DNA from 2 places in the Cellulomonas sp. ES6 genome. Region 1 is predicted to be linked to the other one. Evidence: riboswitches for the same ligand, from Rfam matches in the RefSeq annotation. Region 1 holds a riboswitch; the other holds the start of a gene.
The links. Region 1 has a riboswitch for cyclic di-AMP ahead of P9841_RS12995 (C40 family peptidase). Riboswitches for the same ligand answer to the same signal wherever they lie in the genome.
Positions count from the first base shown of each region.

Region 2: linked by a shared signal. The riboswitch ahead of P9841_RS07715 (C40 family peptidase) and the one ahead of P9841_RS12995 (C40 family peptidase) in region 1 are both predicted to bind cyclic di-AMP.

Region 1 is NZ_CP125655.1:2,797,835-2,801,229, forward strand. It holds gene P9841_RS12985 (AAA family ATPase) at 1-749, shown strand, start outside; gene P9841_RS12990 (hypothetical protein) at 825-1,274, shown strand; gene P9841_RS12995 (C40 family peptidase) at 1,354-2,019, opposite strand; cyclic di-AMP (ydaO/yuaA leader) riboswitch at 2,144-2,323, opposite strand; gene P9841_RS13000 (multicopper oxidase family protein) at 2,635-3,395, shown strand, end outside.
Region 2 is NZ_CP125655.1:1,644,305-1,647,699, forward strand. It holds gene P9841_RS07705 (universal stress protein) at 1-147, opposite strand, end outside; gene P9841_RS19095 (HNH endonuclease) at 262-507, opposite strand; partial or broken gene P9841_RS19100 (HNH endonuclease) at 624-767, opposite strand; gene P9841_RS07715 (C40 family peptidase) at 973-1,602, opposite strand; cyclic di-AMP (ydaO/yuaA leader) riboswitch at 1,745-1,944, opposite strand; gene P9841_RS07720 (iron-dependent transcriptional repressor DtxR) at 2,155-2,853, opposite strand; gene serC (phosphoserine transaminase) at 2,940-3,395, shown strand, end outside.

The DNA.
Region 1 (3,395 bases):
GGCGCACCATCGGGATGTGCTTCGGACCGGCCGGGGTCGGTAAGACCGTCTCCGCACGCCGCTACGCCCACTGGGACCAAGCCCACGAGCTGCTGACCGACTGGGGCCCACGCAGCGACGACGACGCCAAGATCTATGCTGCGCTGGCCAAGAATCGCACCGCCCTGTACACACCCGGGGTCCTGACCACCCCGCGGCTGCTGCGCGAAGACCTGGACCGGATCATCACGCGCACCAGCATCTGCATCCAGCAGCACCTCGAGGTCCCCGGCCGCATCCCCGTGGACCGGTGGGGCACCCGGCGCACCACCAACTACGTCCAGCTCGTCATCGTCGACGAGTCCGAACGCCTGAGCTCCACCGCCCTCGAGCTCCTACGGGACCGCTACGACCGCGACCAGATCGCCCTGATGCTCATCGGCATGCCTGGGCTCGAGAAGCAGTTCACCCACTACCCCCAGTTCTACAGTCGCGTCGGCTTCGCCCATCAGTACCGGCCCCTGAGCAACGACGAGCTGCTCTTCGTCCTCCAACGCCACTGGCGCACCCTCGGCAAGACGGTCAACCCCGACGACTTCACCGACGCCCAGGCCATCGCCGCGATCAGCCGCATCACCCGCGGCAACTTCCGCCTCCTCGAGCGACTCTTCCCCCAGATCGAACGCGTCCTGAAGATCAACGAGTTGCAGACCATCACTAGCGACGTCGTTGAAGCGGCCGCCAGCACCCTCGTTATCGGCGTCAACTAGGCACCGCCTCCGAGCGACGGAAGATCGCCGCCACGTACCGGAGAAAGTCACAGCCCGGGACTTCGTCGGACCTTCATGAACCCTGAACGGAACATTCAGCACACCGGGTCGAGCCTGGTGGCCATGCCACCGGAACCGGTCGACACGCCTGCCCAGCTCGCGGACGCGACGAACCCCCGATCCCGCACCCGAGCGCTGTGGTCCGCAGCGAGCAGCGCGCTCGGTGCGGTGGTGGGACTGGCACCGCACGTCCTGCACCACGTCGGCCCGTTGGTCGGTACTGCGATTGTCGCGGGTTCCGGCGGGACCGCCCTCTTCGGCGTGCTCGGGCTGGCCGCCACCGTCCCCATGCTGGTCAAGCTGCACAGGCGCAGCGGGTCGCTCTGGCTGCCAGCCGGCGCTCTCGTGCTCTTCGCGATCGCCTTCGCGTTCTCCACCTTCGTCCTCGGGCCGCTCATCAGCGGTGAGGAGCCGACGGTCCCCAGCAGCGACGTGCACGAAGGGCACCATCCCGCCGACAGCTGAAGCTCCCGACGGTGCACCTCCACGCCGCCCGTCGGCACAGCGCTGTACGGCGCGACCGCGACGCCGCACAGCGCTGGCGTCAGCCGACCCGGATGAACACCGGCGAGGTCTGCCAGATCTCGCGGATCTGCACGGCCTTGCCCGGAACCGGCGCATCGACCTGCAGGTTCCCGCCGGCGTAGATCGAGATGTGCCCCGGCGACCAGATCAGGTCGCCGGGCTGAGCCTGGTCCCGCGGCACCTCGACCCCCGCGTACCGCTGCTGCGCGGACGTCCGCGGCAGCGTCACCCCGACCTGCGCGTACACGTACGAGGTGAACCCCGAGCAGTCGAAGCCGCTGGGCGTGGTGCCGCCCCACACGTAGGGCACCCCCACGAGGCTCGATGCTGCCTCGACGATCGCGCTGCCGTTCGCGCTGGCCGGCGCGGGCGCCCCGATCCCGGGCGACGGTGCAGGCGTCTCGTCCCGGGCCGTGCTGCGAGTCGCAGCCGGGGCCTGCTCGGGCTGCGGCTCCGGCTCCGGCTCGGGGGCCGGCGGTGGCGTTACCGCCGTAGCAACGGGATTGTCGAACGTCCAGGTCGCCTCGGCCGGAGTCGCGACGACCGGCCCGGACTCGATCACCGCTCTGGCCGCCGACGTGAGTCGTGCAGTGTCCAGCAGCGCGATCCGGCTCTCGTGATGGGAGGGCACCGCCGCGGACGCCGGGGCTGCCACCAGGGAGACGACCATGCCCGACGTCGCCACGGCAGCTCCGGTGCGGCGCCCGGCGGCAGACAGACCGGAGGCGGCCACGGCCTGTGCGTCGGTCAGGGGCGTTCGGCTGCGCCCGGCCGCGCGGTGGCGCGCTCGGGCGAAGGGGCGTGCGGGCATCGACGACTCCTGCCGCCTGCGAGGTGAGCTGTCGGGTTCGGGCCGGAGCAGCCCGGCCGGTCCATCGAGACCGGCTTCACCCCAAGGGCACGACGTGCCCGTCCATCCTGGTTCCCCCGCTCCTGCCCGTGCGGTCTGCGGGTCGTCGAGCAGCGGCAGGACTCGGCGTTCTGCTCGACCCACCCAGTCGGCGCCTGGGTCGCGACGATGCTAGGCAGCCCATGCGGTGCTGTCATCGCCCACCGGCGCAATCCTGGCGTGCGAACAGGTCTCGAGACCGCCGCACGGCGCCCCGCAGGGCGGGCGAAGTCGCTGGTCGCGAGCGTTCGTCTCGCGCACGGTGTGTCGTGGACGCACGCACCGCCTCGTCGGGAACTTCAGCGAAACTTCATGGAAGCCGCTGAAGCGGCTTGATCTACACAAGCGACGCTAGACGGGAGCCGAGGGGTCCCCAGACCCCGGATCGATCGCCTGAGGAGCACCCCGAGCATGATCCGCCGTCGTCCTGTCGTCGTCGCAACGACCGCCGTCGTCCTGGCCGCGGGCGGTGCTGCGTTCGCGGTCAGCCGTGCGCTGGCTCCCGCCGCAGACACCGCGGTCCAGGAGAGCATCGATCTCCCCGCGGTCGACCGGTACGACATCACCGGAGCGACCACGCAGGGGGTCGTCGACCTCGACATCACCACCGCAGAGATGACGCTGGGTGGTCGGTCCGTCGAACGGTATCTCTACGCGGACGCTGCAAGCGAAGTCGTCCACGGGGCCGGGGTGCCGATCGTCGTCGACGTAGGGCAGCGGCTGCAGATCGACGTCACGAACTCGACCGACACCGCGACCAACATCCACTGGCACGGGATGAGCGTGCCCGCCGACCAGGACGGTCCAGGCATCCTGATCGAACCCGGACGAGAGCACCGGTACGAGTTCACCGCTGCCCGCCCAGGAACGTACTGGTACCACTCACACGAACGACCGGTGCGCGACCAGGTCGATCGCGGCATGTATGCACCGTTCATCGTCCGCGAACCCGCGGACGCGCGCTACGACCTCGACCAGGTCCTCGTGCTCGACGACTGGGTCGTGGATCGCACCACCGGTCACATGGAGGTCGTCGGCGACGTCGACACCGTCAACGGCCGCACCGGCCAGGACATCGAGCCGATCAGCATCACCGGCGGGCAGATCGCCAAGCTCCGGCTGGTGAACGCCTCGACCGCCAAGACCCAGGACCTGACGTTCCCACTCGACGT
Region 2 (3,395 bases), 1.2 Mb from region 1:
GGCGGCCGTGAACGACGGCAGCGTGTAGGAGCACACCACGTGCAGCGGGCGCCGTCGCGTACGCGCCTCCCCGGCAGCCCAGTCGAGCGCGTGCATGCTCGCCGCCGACCCGTCCACCCCGACCAGGATCTCCGCGTCCCGCTTCATGGCTCCGACCTCCTTGGTGGCACACCCCAGTGTGCCCCCGATCATGCCGGATCCGCACCTGCCACGGAGCAGGGCGTGGCGTTTCCTTGCCGTCCCCTTGACCCGCTCCGTCGCTCAGGCGGCGAGGTACGCGGACCAGGCGGGCTCGTCGGCGGCCACCCCGCGCAGGAACGCCGTCGCACCCCGCGGGGCCGACGGCGTCCAGGCCAGCTCCCACCCGATCTCATGGAGCAGGTGGTCGGCCTTGCGGTGGTTGCACCGCCGGCACGCCGCGACGACGTTGGTCCACTCGTGCCGGCCGCCGCGCGAGCGGGGTGCACGTGGTCCACGGTGTCGGCGTGCGAGCCGCAGTACGCGCACCGGTGGTCGTCGCGCTGGAGCACGGTGCGGCGCGTCGGCGGCAGCGGCCGGCGCACGGGGACGTGCACGTAGCGGGTCAGCGACAGCACCACGGGCATCGGGACGGCGACGTGCTCGGAGTGCAGCACCCGCCCGTCCGACTCGAGCACCGTCGCCTTGCCCGACATCACGAGCGTGACGGCGCGCGGCAGTGCGACGACGCACAGCGGTTCCAGGCTGGCGTTGAGGAGCAACGTCCGGGGTGGCGCAGGGAGCAGCACGGCGAACTCCTTGACCGGGGGCCCGTCTGGCTGACGGGTCCGCTGGGGAGCGAGCAGCGCCAGCGTACGCGCCCACCCCGGGAACCGGCCCGGTCTTTCGCGCCGGCCGCGCCGGTGCGCGGCGTGCGGACCCCCGGGGACGGCAGGACCCCCGCACCCGGGGCGGGTGCGGGGGTCCTGGAGGCGTCGTGCGTGCCCGGGAGACTCAGCCGATGCGGATGAACGTCGGCGAGCTCTGCCAGATGGCGCGGAACTGCACCGTCTTGCCGGGGCGCGGGGAGTCGATCTGCTGGTCGCCGCCGGCGTAGATCGAGATGTGGCCGGGGCTCCAGATGAGGTCACCCGGCTGGGCCTCGGCGGCCGAGATGACCGTGCCCGCGTCGCGGATCGCCGACGACGTGCGGGGCAGCGAGATGCCGAGCTGCGCGTACACGGACACGAAGCCGGAGCAGTCGAAGCCGTCCGGGGTCGTGCCGCCGGAGACGTACGGCGTGCCGACGTAGCGGGCCGCGATCTCGAGGACGGCGTTGCCGGCGACCGACTGCGGCACGGCAGCGGCGGCGACCTCGACCGGGGCGGCCTCGACCGTGGCGCGCTGGGCGCTGCGGGAGACGACCGGCTCGGGCTCCGGCTCCGGCTCGGGCTCCGGGACCACGGCGGTCGCGGCGGGGGCCTCGAAGGTCCACGCGGCGTCGGCCGGGGCGGTGACGACCGGCGCGGTGTCGAGGACCGTCTTCGCGGAGGCGGTCAGCGCGGTGGTGTCGACCGACGGCAGCGCGGCCTGGTCGCCGGAGGTCGTCGCGGCACCGGCCGGGACGGCGACCGCGGAGACCATGAGCCCCGTGGTGGCCGCGACGACGGCGGTGCGGCGACCGGCCTGGGCGAGGGTGCCCGTGGCGGCGGTGGCGAGGTCGGTCAGGGGGTGACGGGGCGACGCGCAGAACGGTGTCGGGCGCGCACAGCACTTGCGGACACGTACAGCCTCTCCTGGCGCCTACGAGGTGAGCTGTCGGGTTCGGGTGGAGATACCCGGCCGCGTGACGCTCCCGGGAGGTCCCGGTCACGTCGCGCGGCTTCACCCCAAGGACACCGTCTCCGGTGCCCACAAGTGGTTCCCCGCCCCTGCCGGCGAGTCGTACGGACCTCGGGCGGCGGCAGGGCTCGGCGTACCGTCCAAGGGCTCTGACGGAGGAGGGTTCCGTCGAGCAGGACCGACCGTACCCGACCCCCGAGCCGATTGTCACGTTCCGGTCACGATCCGTTTGCCGATCACCCGGACGCCCCCACGAGGACCCTGGTCACGCACACGACGAGGCCCCGCGGGTGGCGCGTGCCACACCGCGGGGCCGTCGGTGCCGGGCGCCGTCACCGGCGCGGGGCGAGGGCCTCAGCCGACCCCGAGGAACACGTGGCGCGCGACCTCCTGCGGCAGGTCGAGCACCGTCTCCGCGCCGGGCCTCCCGACCGTGACGACGCCGGCGCCCTTCTCGACCGTGACCTCCTGGCCGGGACGCACGCCGGCCTGCGCGAGGCGGGCGAGCAGGTCCACGTCCGTCTGGATGGGCTCACCCAGCCGGGCGACGACCCCCGTGGTCGGGCCGGTCGCGGCCGCCGCGACGGCGACGAGCGACTCCACGCCGTCGAGGAACCCGACCGGCGTGCGCTCCTCCCCGATCTCGTCGAGACCGGGGATCGGGTTGCCGTACGGGTCGAAGTGCGGGTGGTCGAGCAGGCCGGCGAGCCGGCGCTCCACCCGCTCGCTCATGACGTGCTCCCAGCGGCACGCCTCCTCGTGGACGTACTCCCAGTCCAGCCCGATGACGTCGACCAGCAGCCGCTCGGCCAGCCGGTGCTTGCGCATCACGCGCATCGCCTTCGTGCGGCCCGCCTCGGTCAGCTCCAGGTGGCGGTCACCGGACACGACGACGAGCCCGTCCCGCTCCATGCGGGCGACGGTCTGGGACACCGTGGGACCGCTGTGCCCGAGCCGCTCGGCGATGCGGGCGCGCAGCGGCGTGATGCCCTCCTCGGTGAGCTCGTAGATGGTCTTCAGATACATCTCGGTCGTGTCGATCAGGTCACTCACGCCGGTGCCCTCCTGTGTACGCAGACGTCCGTCCACAGGCTAGTGGTCCTGCCGCCGGGCGGCGTCGGGCGCGTAGGGTGCGGCGCGTGACCGTGACGCCCGCCACCGTGACCATCCCCGAGGAGCTCCTGCCGTCGGACGGCCGGTTCGGCTCCGGGCCCGCGAAGGTCCGCGACGCGCAGGTCCGGGCGCTCGCCGAGGTCGGCCGCAGCCTCCTCGGCACCTCGCACCGCCAGGCCCCCGTCCGCTCGCTCGTCGGCCGCGTGCGCGCCGGGCTCGGCGAGCTGTTCTCCCTCCCGGACGGGTACGAGGTCGCGCTCGGGAACGGCGGCTCGACGGCCTTCTGGGACGTCGCGACGCTGTGCCTCGTGGAGCGCCGGTCGGCCCACGCCGTCTTCGGGGAGTTCGGCGGCAAGTTCGCGGCCGCCGCGGCGCGCGCCCCGTTCCTCGAGGACCCCGTCGTCACCGAGGTGCCCGCCGGGTCCTCGGCGACGCCCGCGGCCGCCGACGGCGTCGACGCCTACGCGTGGGCGCACAACGAG